Regions from separate parts of the Paenibacillus glucanolyticus genome, predicted to be linked through region 1. Evidence: riboswitches for the same ligand, from Rfam matches in the RefSeq annotation. Region 1 holds a riboswitch; the other holds the start of a gene.
The links. A riboswitch is a leader RNA that binds a small molecule or an ion and turns the genes downstream of it on or off. The one in region 1 is predicted to bind FMN.
Positions count from the first base shown of each region.

Region 2: another riboswitch for FMN. It lies ahead of ribD (bifunctional diaminohydroxyphosphoribosylaminopyrimidine deaminase/5-amino-6-(5-phosphoribosylamino)uracil reductase RibD); the one in region 1 lies ahead of WDY75_RS24715 (DMT family transporter).

Region 1 covers NZ_CP147845.1:5,255,943-5,263,230, forward strand. Annotated here, with positions in the region: gene WDY75_RS24695 (carbohydrate ABC transporter permease) at 1-670, opposite strand, end outside; gene WDY75_RS24700 (ABC transporter permease) at 684-1,646, opposite strand; gene WDY75_RS24705 (hypothetical protein) at 2,181-3,230, opposite strand; gene WDY75_RS24710 (sigma-70 family RNA polymerase sigma factor) at 3,245-3,682, opposite strand; gene WDY75_RS24715 (DMT family transporter) at 4,002-4,982, opposite strand; FMN riboswitch at 5,125-5,293, opposite strand; gene WDY75_RS24720 (hypothetical protein) at 5,493-5,879, opposite strand; gene WDY75_RS24725 (choice-of-anchor I family protein) at 6,124-7,288, opposite strand, start outside.
Region 2 covers NZ_CP147845.1:4,351,325-4,358,612, forward strand. Annotated here, with positions in the region: gene WDY75_RS20440 (bifunctional 3,4-dihydroxy-2-butanone-4-phosphate synthase/GTP cyclohydrolase II) at 1-153, opposite strand, end outside; gene ribE (riboflavin synthase) at 199-867, opposite strand; gene ribD (bifunctional diaminohydroxyphosphoribosylaminopyrimidine deaminase/5-amino-6-(5-phosphoribosylamino)uracil reductase RibD) at 895-1,995, opposite strand; FMN riboswitch at 2,381-2,563, opposite strand; gene WDY75_RS20455 (thioesterase family protein) at 2,789-3,184, shown strand; gene WDY75_RS20460 (peptidylprolyl isomerase) at 3,268-3,699, opposite strand; gene lysA (diaminopimelate decarboxylase) at 3,919-5,250, opposite strand; gene WDY75_RS20470 (spore germination protein) at 5,368-7,011, opposite strand; gene WDY75_RS20475 (stage V sporulation protein AB) at 7,036-7,288, opposite strand, start outside.

The DNA.
Region 1 (7,288 bases):
CCGGGAAGAGCTCCTTCTGATCCAGATACAGAAAGGCTGGAAACCAGGAGTTCCAGTGCCCGACTGCATAGAAGAGCACCATCGTAGCGATAACCGCTTTACTTAAAGGCAGCACAATTCGGAACAGCATGCCATACGTATTCAGGCCGTCAATGGCCGCGGCTTCCTCCAGCTCTTCCGGCATATTTTCAAAAAACGATTTCATAATGAGCATGTTGTAGATGCTGATGGCTCCCGGAATCACAATCGCCCAGATGGAGTTGCCGAACCCGAGGCTGTTGATGAGTACATAGTTCGGGATCAGGCCTCCGTTGAAGAACATCGTGAACACCGCAAACATCGTCAGGAACTTGCGGCCCAGCAGTCTTTTCTTCGATAAGGCGTAAGCAAAGATTGTGGTCAGGAACATGGATATCGCGGTACCTACCACACTGTACACAACGGTGTTTTTGTAATTCGTCCAGAACATGGCATCTTTAGTTACGGTTTTGTAGGTATCGATATTGAAGCCCCTGGGAATCAGGTTGACCTTCCCGGAGTTGATGTACGACTCGCTGCTGAAGGACTGAGCGACCACGTTCAGGAAGGGATACAGCGTGATAAAGACGATAAACAGCAGAATGATGGCATTGCACACTTTGAACACCTTATAGGATCTTGACTCCTTCATGTATGCTCCCTCCTTACCATAAGCTTCGATCCGTGAGTCTTCGAGAGATCGCATTCACAGAGAATACGAGTATCAGCCCGATCACGGATTCGAACAGCCCGATCGCCGTGGCGTAACTGAAGTTGCTCGATACGAGACCGACCCGGTACAGATAAGTCGAGATCACGTCAGCCGTCTCATAGATGACCGGATTGTACAGCAGCAATATTTTCTCAAAACCTACTGCCAGGAATGCCCCCATATTGAGGATCAGCAGCGTAACAATCGTTGGCAGAATGCCTGGAATCGTGACAAACATCGTTTGCTTCCAGCGGTTGGCGCCGTCGATTCTCGCCGCTTCGTACAGGGATTCATCAATCGTTGTTAATGCCGCCAGGTACAGAATCGCGCCCCAGCCCATGCCCTGCCAAATTTCCGAAGAGATATAGATCGTTCGGAACCACTCGGCCCGCTGCATGAAATTGATTCTGTCTCCATTGAAGAATTCCACCAGAGAGTTAATGGAGCCATTGACTGAGGTCAATTGCAGGATCATTCCGGCAACGATGACGATGGACAGGAAATGCGGAAGATAAGATGCCGTCTGGACAAACTTCTTGAACCGCTTGCTCTTTACCTCATTCAGCAGCAGCGCAAAGATAATCGGAACGGGAAACGTAAAGAGCAGAGACAATGCACCAAGCAGCAAGGTGTTTGTGAACACATTCCAGAACGCGGGATCATGGATGAACATTTTGAAATAATGCAGTCCTACCCATTTCTCTCCATAAATGTTGCCTCCAGGCATAAATCGTCGGAAGGCGATTATGTTGCCGATCATCGGCCCGTATTTGAAAATGAGCAGGTATACAATCGGCAGTACCAACAGGGAGTACAGCTGCCAATCCTTTCGGATCAGCGCCGCGAGGATCTTAAGCTTGGGTTTCTTGGCCGCTTTCACGGCTGGCAAGGGATGATTTGCGACTTTTGGCTCCATTGACGTCATTCACTCCAATCCGTAAGGCCTTTCCTTATGCTTGTTCAATCCGAACAAGACCATCATTCTTCCCATTTCAATGCAACAGCAAAATAAGTAATCGCTTTCAAAACTGTCGTTATCATCGTTCAACTTCGGCAAGCCTGGGTATGATCCACCCGGTGCATTAATCCCCCCTTTTTATATTAAGCGCTTACATTGTTGATTTAAAAAATAGACTCCAATTCATGGATGTCCTTCCGGAAAAGAAAACCAGCCTGTTCTTCCTCCTATGTAGAGAGTCAATGATTGTATACTAGTATAACTAGTATGGTAGTTGGTTTCATTGTAATGGACGTTTTCTACAATTTCAACACCTTTTTTTATCATTTATAAATTTCCGATTCTAAATTTCCAAAAAAACCGTGAGCAGATTCAGGCTACGGCCTGTTGCGTCACGGTTTATCGGATTTCATTCCTACCAAGGTATTCATCATGTATAAAGGGCAGAAGTTCTCGCTTCTGCCCCTTGAGGTTTCCCTGCCACCATTTGATTTACTTCAGCTCCGTCACATTGCCGTCAATGCTGATGCTTTTAATATCCAGATCCCCCAGAAAAACGAGGTTATTCTTGCTGTCCAGATTATACAGCCACTGAAACCCGCTCTCTGTAGTACTTGTGGAACTAGCATGAAGCCTTGTTACGGAGCCGTCCACGGCAGTCACCTTAACCTCCGGCGTATATTCCGGTAGTTTATCCAGCTTACCATCCGTACGCTTGCCTTCAATGGCCACACCGATGGAAGAAACATGAATTGTGCTGAGAGACAGTGCCTCCTCACCTTCATGGATCGCCTGATTCAGATTCAACTCTCTTTCCTTGCCGGCAGAAATAGTAAATTGAACATCCCATGGCCCATCAACAGCTTGAGTAGCGTCCGCGGCCGTGATTCGATCAGCTGTGATCCGTGCCTTTAACCCTTCGAGGTCATTCATCGCATCCATCTCAAATACGCCGACCAGCTTTTTGTTATCGTCCACAAGCTGCTGTGCCACCATATAACTCACATCATGTTCCGCTTTCAGTTCAAGTCCGGGTATCGATGCACCCACGGGGAATGGCTTACCATCCTCCTTCGTGAAGCTGACTACCAAATAACCGCTGTTGCCGACATAAACGCCTTCTTCAACAATCATGCTTACCCCCGACACGGTATCCTTCCCTTGTATAGGTGATCGTTCATCTTCCGCAATGGACGCGGATGGACCGAAGAACTGCTTCAAGCTATCCATGTATTGGCTCGCAAAAGCGGTCGTGCTAAGTATCATGATCATCGCGGCAGCGATAACGATACTGGCTTTATATTTTTTCACTTTCCTGTTTTTCAACACTATTGTTTCCTCCTCTTGAATATGGTTCATCGCTCGGTTCTTGATCCGTTCCATACTGATCTGCTCCGTCAACTCGCGTTCCTCATCCTCCGTAAGGAGGAGATTATCCAGATTCTGATTGTCGATATTGGCCATAATATCTACAATTCGCCGCTTCACTTGCATCCATCCCCTTTCGTTATCGATTTGAAGCTTCACTTCTATAGACACCATCCTTCATAGAAATCCTACGGATTCTCGGTTTCATAATGAATGCGCAGTTTGTCCCTTGCCCGGCGAATCCGCGCGGTGACGGCTTTCTCCTGCATATTCAGCCTGCTTGCAATGTCGCGGATTTTCTCCAAATAGAAATACCTGCGGATGAATATTTCGCGATCAGGTTCGCCCATCCCCTGCACCATGCCGCTTATCGTTTCTTTCTCCTGCCGCAGAATAGCCAATGCCTCGGCAGAGGGACATGAAACTGCATCATCTTCCAATTCAGATTCAATGATACGCTGTCTTTTTCGCAATGCATTCAGGGTATGATTGCGTGCGGCTATGGCCAGATAAGGCCTGAGACTATCCCCGCGCAGAATGATTTTGGGCCCGTCTGTCCACAGCCTGATGAGCACATCACCGGCTATTTCCTCCACATCGTAGGAATTAAACCGCCCACCTGCCACCTTAGCGACCACCGCGGCTATGTAGCGTGAATAGCGCTCAACCAAAGTTTCAAAACATTGCAGATCTTTCCTTGCAAGCCATCCAACAATGTCCGATCCTCCATGGATCCTCCCCCCTTAATCATCTCTTTTGGTGAACCCAGCCCCATAGATCAGGTGCTACTATATAAGACACCTATAATTCTAAAAACCCTACACACCTTTTGATAAAATGATCCTTTCACAGTACGACCAACCCAATGGAATAACTTTGTCACGACAAAAAAAAGCCGATCCATTTCGGATCAGCTTTTCTGCAAGCACATTTGAAATTACTCCATTACTGTAATGAAGGAGAAGCCTCGGATTGTTGTCTCGATATAATAAACAGCACGATCCAGATCAACAGGAAGCCCAGGAGCTGCGGACCTGTTACAACCTGCTGGAATACGATCCAGTTGATGAGCACGCCTACCATAGGGAAACTCAATTCAGCGAGTGTCGCTACAGAGGCTTTGGTCGTGGTCAGCCCTTTATAATACACAAGCAAGCTCAGAAGACCTGGCAGCAGTGCCTGACCGATAAGATTCAAGGATACCAGGGCAAAGTCGCCTGTACCCCATGCCGGCATATTCCATGCAGCGCCCTCGCTCCACGTAATGACGGTCAGAAGGGGCAGTGCCAGCACAAAGCGCAGCGAGGTTACCGTCTCGTACTTCAGCTTGCCTACCATCAGGCGTCCCATCACCGTTGAACCACCCCACAAGGCTGCTGCGCCTAATGACAAGAGGCTGCCTACCTGAATAAATTCATTCCAATGTCCAATGGGCAGGGTTAAACCGAAGGTCAGCAAATACGTACCTGCCAGAGCAATCACGAGTAAAATCCCGAAATGACGGGGGAGCTTCTCCTTAAGCAGCAAGCTGGCCAGTATAATGGCAAATAGCGGCTGCAGCTTCTGAAGAAGCAGGACGGCATTCAGATTGCCGCTCGACAGTCCCATCGTAAACAAGACGGTAGCCAATGCCGAGCCACCCCAAGAGATGAACAGCAGTGCACCAACATGATTCCATCCAAGCCCCTTTAACTCCATGCGGTTCTTCCATAATACAGGAATAGCTATCAACGAAATAATGACGTGTTCAAGCAACACAATCTGAGCAGAAGTCAGATTCTTCAGCAGAATGACCCGGAATAAAGGATCAACGCCCCACAGGGCGGCTCCCAAAACGACGAGCCAAAACCCTCCCTTAAAACGTCGGCTTGCGTGTGTGTCGGAATCGTAGGGTTTAACCTCGACTCCGGTATTAACATTACTCATCTTGCCCTCTCCTGTCTTGAATACGGAGGTCTTGCTAGCAGAAAGCCCCCGTAGACGACATGTGTCGACATATACGGGGGCTGATCAAACAAGCCTACTGTGAAACGGATGTATTCCTATCCCGTTCCACAGCAAACTCATCTTTGATCTTCTCCCATCCGGACTTTACCGTCGGCCTTGGATTTGCACCAAGTCAGTCGCTGCATTCATATTAATACCAGAACGTAGCGAGTCGCGGGCTGAGGTTCGTTCTTGTTAAGGAACGAACCATCACCGCCGGTTAGGAATTTCACCTTACCCCGAAGATCCATATTCATGTTTTATTTGGTAACGCATTAATTAACCAATAATTCCTATGAGCTTAGTCGATATATTGAAATTATAACATGAATGGTTTCATGTAAATACATCTATTTTCAAAATAAATGATTTTCGCTCCGGATTCAATGAGAAATCTCACATTCAACTAATCTTACTGAGAATTATACAGCAAGTATCAATTAGTTACCACTATGATTTTTTGCCATTTTCCCGTGATGTCTCGAATACGGCTCCACCTATAATCCCTGCTGCACCTGCCTGAAGGTTCAACAGATGGAGTGCCTCCTTCGTATTCAGACTCATTCCGCCCGTTTGAGGCAAAGGCGCCAAGAGATGAGATGAATCGGCGGCAGCCTCATCCTTGTACTGCTTCGTTTCGCTTAACAATATCTTGCTCCCATTCGATTGAACGATGTATTGGCGCAAATAGCCGCCTTCCCTTACCGTCACAAGCCTGCCTTTGTTCTCTTCTTCTTTCTTGTTCTTCTGAAAGATCTCTTCAAACCCTTCCTGCCCCGGCTTTGCGATCTTCAGCCGGGCAGAATTCCAGCTCGAATAGTCGGATTCGATACGCATATGGCCACATCCTTATCAGCTTATTCATTCACTGATATTATCGGTGACTTGGCGCTTCTGTTTAATTCATGGCAGCGCTGACCTTCACCGCAGGACAAGATCGCGCTTCAATACACGGACAACGTCAATAATTTCACAGCAGTAATAGACTGCTCCTGTGTTTGATGCTGTACGAAAAGACCGTCCTTAAGGCTCATAGAGAGCCTTAAGGACGGTCTTGTGGTTGCATGACTTCAGTTTGATTCTAGTCCATCCATTGGAGCTGGACCAGAGCACGGTTCAAAACCAGCGCCGCTTGAGCGCGGGTAACCGAGTCGAGGGCCCCATAGTTGCCACGGTGGTCACCCTGCACAATGCCTTGATCTGCCAAGCGACCGATATTTGCCGCCGCCCAGGCCGGTATGGAAGCTTGATCCTTGAATCTGTTAACAGCGTCCGTACCCTTGCCAGCTGGAGCAGATGGACTCACCGCCTCCATCGCACGGGTCAGCATCACGGCCATCTCGGCACGCGTCATGCTGGCGTTTGGCGAGAAGGCTCCTCCATTACCGCCTTCAATAATACCGTAGAGCGAGGCCGCACCAATCTCGCCAGCATAAGCGGCGTCATCACGGACATCCTTGAACTTCCCGCTCTCGATTACAGGACTGAGGCCCATGGCGCGTACCAGCATAGCTGTAAATTCGGCACGCGTGATCTCTCTGCCAGGCGCATATGCATTCGCATTCACTCCGTTCACGAGCAGTTTGGAGGCCATGGATTCAATCTGTTCCTTCGCCCAGTGACCATCAAGATCCGTAAACGTCTTCTTGAACTGCAGCAGCGTATAGATGCCGTTCCCGGCATGCTTCACTTCCATGGCAGGTTTACCGTTCCATGTGGTCTTTACAGCCGGAACAAATCGGAAGATCCCTGCTGCATCATCATAGATCACGGCTGTAACGGAATCTGAATTCGCTCCTGCCGGAAGCGGTAAAATCCGGCTGACCATCTTCTTCCCGAAATCTTTCACTTCTTGCTCTTGCCCCTGTGCTCCAACGGCAACACCGAACTTGACGGCTGTACCGTTCACCGGAGCTGCACCCATGGAAGCTGCCTTGCGTGACATATCGTTTGCCATCTCGGCGCCAATCGGACTCACAGATACTTTCACCTGAAGGCTGCTTGAACCCTGTGTCTGCTTCAATGCTCCATCCAGATTCAGCGCTGCCAGTGGAAGACGGTAAGCGCCAAGAGCGGTTTCCACAACCACGACTGCTTGCTCATTCTGTTCCACCGCTTGAATCAGCCATGCAGCCGGTATGGCCGCTTCTGCAGCGCCGGTCAGGTCGGAAGCCCGAATCACAAGCTCCTGCTGACCACTGGCTGACAATCCGGCAACGGCTTTCTTCCAGGCTGCTTCATTAACG
Region 2 (7,288 bases), 900 kb from region 1:
GAAATTAATGACTTCCGGAGTTGCCTTGTCGGCAAGTGCGATGAAGTCCCCTTCATTCTCACGGTCTTCATCGTCTACTACAATGACAACCTTGCCTTCCTTCAAATCTGATAACGCCTCTTCGATGGTATGAAATGAAAAGCGCTCTTCCATTGCTACTCCTCCTTCTTCTCATGGAGATACCTGTATGAATATCAGCTAGGCAAATCCATGCTCGGCAAGGTAATCCCTGCTGATTCCCGGGTTCGTCCCACGTCTGCTGCCCGCACCCTCCGAGCCGTAATGCAGCAAGTGGTCCACATATTTACCAAGAATGTCGCATTCGATATTAATCGTATCGCCCGCTTTTTTATAGGCCAGCACAGTCTCGGCCAGCGTGTGGGGGATGATGGAAACCGTAAAGGAGGAATCCGTTGTTTTCACAACGGTCAAGCTGATTCCATCCAGTGTAACCGAGCCTTTGGGGATGATGTATTTAAACACGTCATCTTGCGAAGGTGCAATCTCATAGACCACCGCATTCTGATCAGCCTGCACGCTGCGAATCACGCCGACTCCATCCACATGTCCCTGGACGATGTGGCCCCCGAATCTGCCTCCGGCCGCCATTGCCCGTTCAAGATTCACCTTTCCACCTGGTTGAAGCTCCTTAAGGTTGGTATTTCTATAGGTTTCCGGCATCACGTCAACCGTAAATATCCCTCGATCTATCGTCGTTGCAGTCAAGCATACGCCATTGACCGAAACGCTGTCACCCAGCTTCAAATCCTCCATGATCCGGCTGGCCGAAATGCTCAGCAGCATGGCTTCGCCTTTGCGGCCAATTCGCCTCATCTCACCTATTTCCTCAACCAATCCCGTAAACACAGGCTTCCCTCCTTCCTTCCCGATGTCTTACATCCAGACCGGAATGCCGGTGATGTAAATATTGTCGCCCAGTCTTTTACTTTCAAGCCCTGTCAGCACGATGGCTTGGTTCATTTGCTCATAACCGCTAAACATGAAATTCCCCGGAGCATCGTACCCTCCAATGATTTTTGGGGCAATAAACTGGATAAGCCGATCCACAAGCTTCTGTTCCAGCATGGCGCCGTTCAGTGTGCCGCCTCCTTCAAGCAGAATCGAGGAAATGCCCATCTGGCCGAGCTTCGCTATGGCCGCCTTCAGATCAACGCGCGGACCTTCCCCGCATGGGATCACTTGAACTCCCCGCTCCTCCAGCAATGTCCGCTTGCCTTCATCTGCCTGCTCCGTTGTCAAAATCCATGTGGGCGCCGTTCCGTCCGATACCACATGACTATCAAGCGGCATTCGCAGGCTGGAGTCCACAATGATCCTGACCGGATGCAGCCCTCCAACACTCAGTCTCGTTGTCAGGCTTGGATTGTCCGCAATGACCGTGGACACCCCGACCATAATGCCTTGATGACGATGACGAAGTGTGTGAACTAGCTCCCTGGATTCTTCGCTCGATATCCACTTGCTGTCACCGGTTTTCGATGCAATCTTGCCATCCAGCGTGCTTGCTGTCTTCAACGTGACGAACGGCTGACCCGTCGTAATGAATTTAATGAAGGCTTCGTTTAAGCGAAGCGCACGTTCTCTCAAGATCCCTGTCACGACCTCGATTCCGGCTGCCCGCAGCATCTGGATGCCTTTGCCCGCAACGAGCGGATTCGGGTCCTCACACGCCACGACCACCCGCTTGACCCCTTCGGCGATCAACCTTTCGCTGCAAGGAGGTGTCGATCCGTAGTGGCTGCAAGGCTCCAGCGTCACATACACCGTGCTGCCAGCCGCTTTGGTTCCGGCCATGTTCAAGGCATGAATCTCGGCGTGCGGGGTTCCACGCTCCAGATGGGTTCCCACTCCTGCAAGCGCACCATCCTTCACAATGACACAGCCGACAACCGGGTTGATACCGGTCTGTCCTTGAGCACGTTCGGCCAGGTCCAGTGCAAGTGACATATAGAATTCATCGTTGACGATATCCATGGTACACATGGGCCCCCTCTCACAACCTCCATAAAAAATAAAGTGATCGATGTACATTCCACATTGTTAGACTGCAGTTAGCAGTAATTGGTCTTTCGATATCATAAAAGCCCCTGTTTCAAAGGGGGCATACTCTCTGATATCTAAAAAAGCCCTGCTTCAGATTCAGAAGAATCCGGAACAGGGCTTGATGGAAGTTAAAGGATGACAAGGTAAATAACCGTCATGAACGCAGGTTTTGCCTACAACAAACAACTCAAAGCCATACACAGCGACAACAAATAATCGCCAAAGCCTGCTTTGATTCGCATGTGAAAACCTGCACATAACGCATGTCACGATCTGTGCATAGACACGACTGCACTTGCTGCCGCCAATGTGTCTTTCACTCCTTCTCCCATCCAGACTATACTGTCGGTCCCGGATTTGCACCAGGTCCACCGCATACGGTGTCATTCACACACGTATCCGGGTCACGGACTAAGATGCAGTCATTGGCTAACATTACGTTAAGCCCACTGCATTCATCACCGCCGGTAGGGAATTTCACCCTGCCCCGAAGGATTAAACTTATGAAGTTGTTTTATCTTATGATGAATCTTATCACCACCTTTTGAAAATTGCAAGGAAAAACCACTAACTTTTTTTAAGCACATAACTTTAATATTCATTTCCCATGACCTGCTGTTTTCTTCAATGATGCGCTGGGAGCAGGAGTATCCTGTCGTAAGAGAGAACATAATTGATGGATAAACATGAGGTATTGATCTCTGTTAAAAAGGAGCAAACAACGATGAAAACATCCCTGGACATCATCGTCCGACCTACGGAAATTGACGTCAATGGACATGTAAACAATGCTAAATACCTGGAGTATCTCGAATGGGGCCGAGAAGAATGGTACGAGGCTGGGGACCTCCGGTATGACGTGCTAAAACAACTCGGTGTCCAAACCGTAACCGTCAACATTAATATCAATTATCGCAAGGAGTGCAGTCAAGGCGATCGGTTGACCATCTCGACCGAGCCGAAATCTGTCGGACGGACGAGTTATGTCATGCTGCAGCAGATCCACAACAAGGAAGGTGAACTGTGTGCAGATGCAGAGGTAACCAGTGTAGCCATGGATCCCCATACTCGCAAAAGCAGATCAGTTCCGGAGGAGCTTCGCAGATTATTTCCTTCGTAATCCGCATCCCCGATTTTCTAATTACCATCATCATAAAAACAGGCACACCCTAAGGTGCGCCTGTCCAATCCGGAAGCTAACAATTACGCTTCGTATACTTCTACTTTTTCCATTTTGTCGCGGCCCTTGAATGCATCCACGTACTCCATGCCTTCCACAACTTTACCAAACACAGTATGCTGACCGTCCAGATGCGGCTGCGGCTCGTAGCATACATAGAACTGGCTGCCGCCTGTGTTACGGCCTGCATGCGCCATAGCCAAGCTTCCACGCTCATGTTTGTTAGGGTTAATCTCACAGTTGATGGTATAACCCGGACCGCCGGCACCTGTTCCTTGCGGACAGCCGCCTTGAGCGACAAAGCCAGGGATTACGCGATGAAATACAAGGCCGTTATAAAAACCGGAGTTAGCCAATTTCTCAAAGTTGGCTACCGTGTTCGGCGCCTCGTTCTCAAACAGATCAAGCAATACCTCTTTACCGTTTTCCAGTGTGATCTTCGCTTTTTTTGCCATATAGGTGTATCTCCTTCCGTTATTAGACCGCTTCAGTAGTTTTGTTACATAATGCATTTTATAGTTTACTATGAATTGAGCCTCGAAGCAAAATGAACTTGTCCTCGCGCACCCGCCATGTCGAGCTGAACAGGCACACCAAAGAGCCCTGACCGCAGCCCTGAGGCATTGGCGGGCCCTCTGATGGAATGGCTTTTCATATCTAACTGAGGTGATTATTTAGCTCGTTACGGTTTCTTTTGCCACATTCGCAGGCACGATGTCGTTACTGATGATGTCTGCAAGCGACTCGCGACGTACGACCAGATTGCTCTGGCCATCCTTCACAAATACGACTGCCGGCTTGCGGATGCGGTTGTAGTTGCTTGCCATAGAGTAGTTGTAGGCACCTGTACAGGATACAGCCAGCAAATCACCTGTCTCTACCTTCGGAAGATCCAGATCCCAGATGAGCATATCCCCGCTCTCACAGCATTTGCCAGCGATGGACACGGTTTCTTCAACCTTATCGTTAGCACGGTTGGCAAGCACTGCTTCATATTTCGATTCATACAACGCCGGACGAGGATTGTCCGTCATCCCGCCATCTACGGCAACATATTTGCGTACGCCTGGAATATCCTTGCTTGTGCCCACCGTGTACAGCGTGGTGCCTGCATCGCCAACGATGCTCCGGCCCGGCTCCACCCAAATTTCAGGAAGTTCGGAACCCAGACCAGCAAAGTGAGTTTTCACCGCATCCGTAATCGCTTTTACATACTGGGATACTTGAAGCGGAGTGTCTCCATCCACATAACGGATACCAAACCCGCCGCCAAGATTTACAACCTTGAACACAACGCCCAAGCCTTCTTTTACAGAAGAAGCAAACTCGGCAACACGCTGAACGGCCATCTGGAAGCCTTCCACCTCAAAAATCTGGGAGCCGATGTGGGAATGAATGCCCATCAAGTTAATGTTCCCTTGTGCTTCTGCAAGCTTTACCGCTTCATATGCGGAGCCGTTACCGATATCAAAACCAAACTTGGAGTCGGTTTGACCTGTGGAGATGTACTCATGCGTATGAGCCTCAACACCCGGTGTCACGCGAAGCAGAATGTTAACGGTGCGGTTCTTCTCGGCTGCAATGGCCTGCAGCATGTGCAGTTCAATCACGTTATCCACTACAAAACAGCCGATATGTGCATCAAGCGCCATTTCAATCTCTTCCGGCGTCTTATTGTTCCCGTGGAAATGAATCCGTTCCGCAGGAAATCCTGCTTGCAGCGCTGTGTACAGCTCGCCATCGGAAACCACGTCAAGCGACATGCCTTCCTCATCCGCCAAGCGGCACATAGCCATGACGCAAAACGCCTTGCTTGCATACGCGACTTGGAATTTCAACCCGGAAGCATTGAATGCCTCGATATATTCCCGACAGCGGTTGCGCACCGACTGCTCGTCTACAATATATAGTGGTGTTCCATATTGAGCTTTCAAATCGGATGTGTCGCACCCGCCGATTTCCAAATGCCCCTGATCGTTGATCTTACTTGTACCGTGTAAAAACATGCTTACAATTCCTCCGATCCATTGTTTCAAAATAGGATAACCGAATAATTGTTCACAGTATAGCAGACAACGTAAGCGAAGCAAAATGGATTTTTCAACACAACATTTGTGTTATTGTTAATGCTCTCCTCGCGGATTCATGTCAGAGCCCATTTTTGTGTTGTCACGGGTTTTATTGATAGCCGGCCTTCTTCTCGACATCAGCAGCGGTTTCCGGAATAAAATTTCGCCCATTGCTTTTGCACTAAATGGTATGAATGGCCACAGGTAAGAGGAGTTATAGGAGCGGTGGGTGGTCAGAACCAGAATCAGAAGTGTGGTCCCTATGACAAAGCCCTTTGCTCCAAACAAGGCCGTGGCAATCAGCAGAATCAGCCTGACCATCCGGTTGGCAAGCCCCAGCTCGTAACTCGGGGTCGCATACATCCCGATGGTCGCAACCGCCATATACAGAACGACCTCGTTGACAAACAATCCGGTTTTAACCGCGATATCGCCAACCAAAATGGCAGCGATCAACCCCATCGCCGAGGCCAGCGGCGTCGGCGTATGAACGGCAGCGAGCCGCAGCAAGTCCACACCGAACTCAACGATCAGAAACTGCAGAATAATCGGAATTTCCGTATTCTTCTGCGGTCCGAGGATGTCCAGTCCGGGTGGCTTCATTTCCGGATGGATCACCAAGAGCATCCACAACGGCAGCAGGAACATGGATGCAAATATACCAATAAAGCGTATCCAGCGGAGATACGTCCCCATAAACGGGGTCTGCCGGTTCTCCTCGGCATGCTGACAGAGATCGAGGAACGTGGTCGGCATAATCATCACACTCGGAGAAGTATCCACCATGACCACGATCCGGCCTTCGAGGAGATGCGAGGACACTACGTCAGGCCGTTCAGAATACCTGACAAGCGGATAGGGGTGCCATCCCTTGTTCACAATCGCTTCCTCCAGCTGCTTATCGCCTAGGGGCAATCCTTCCAGATCCACTTCCTCGATTTTATTGCGAATAGCCTCAACTTGGGTGCGGTCGGCTATGTCATCGATGAAGACCAGACTGACGTCCGTTCTCGTCCGCCTTCCCACTTTGATGATCTCCACGTGCAGTCCGGGATCACGAACCCGTCTCCTGACCAGATTCACGTTGGTCACAAGCGTCTCCGTAAACCCGTCCCGGGCGCCTCGAACGACACGTTCGACCGCAGGCTCTTCAAGTCCCCGAACCGGATATTTCCGGGTGTCCAGGATGATGGCGGAATGGGCATCCTCGATGAACAGGGCGCATAAGCCTGAGAGAACCTCGTCAATTACCTTGCTGAGCCTCGTATCCCGTTCCACCTGGACATGAGGAATATATCGGTTCATCATTTCGTTCAGCGCCTGGTTGTTTACGTCCTCAGGCTTCAGGTACGTCAGCCGGGTTAATATTTCCGTCACCACCATATCGTTGGTGAACCCGTTCAAGAAGAGAAGCCCTGCATTTCTGCCGGCAAAATTCATTTCGCGGAATATCACATCAAACGAGACTCCGAGGCCGATCACTTCCTTAAGCGTTTCTTTCAGATCACTCAGCTTCGCGGGAACATCGTCCGTCTGCTGCCAATAGATGACCGATTCCTTAGTGCTGTCAGAGGTTTCGGCTTCCCTCTTCTCCTTCAGTGCCTCTTCATTCAACTTTTTAATCTCCGACGGGGGAACAATCGGAATATCTTTAACCAGATCACCGTTGCCGTCATTATGTGCTGTTTTATCGTCCATAACCTACCTCCTAGCCATAAACTATCATTTACTGAATACGAACCAGTCGAACAGGGAGCCCGCCACCTTGCCTGCCACCATGGCCATTAGAAGGCCGAACAGATACCCCTTTAACCGGAGCCGCTTGGCCAGGATTGGCAGCACATTCAGAACTTCCGTCAGCGCGGCTGCCAGCATGCCGATAAAAATGCCGCACATCAACCCGATTACGGTACTCACGATCGGTCCCAGCGGAACGGACCATCGCCAGAAATCTGCCACCGTCCCGATAAAAGAC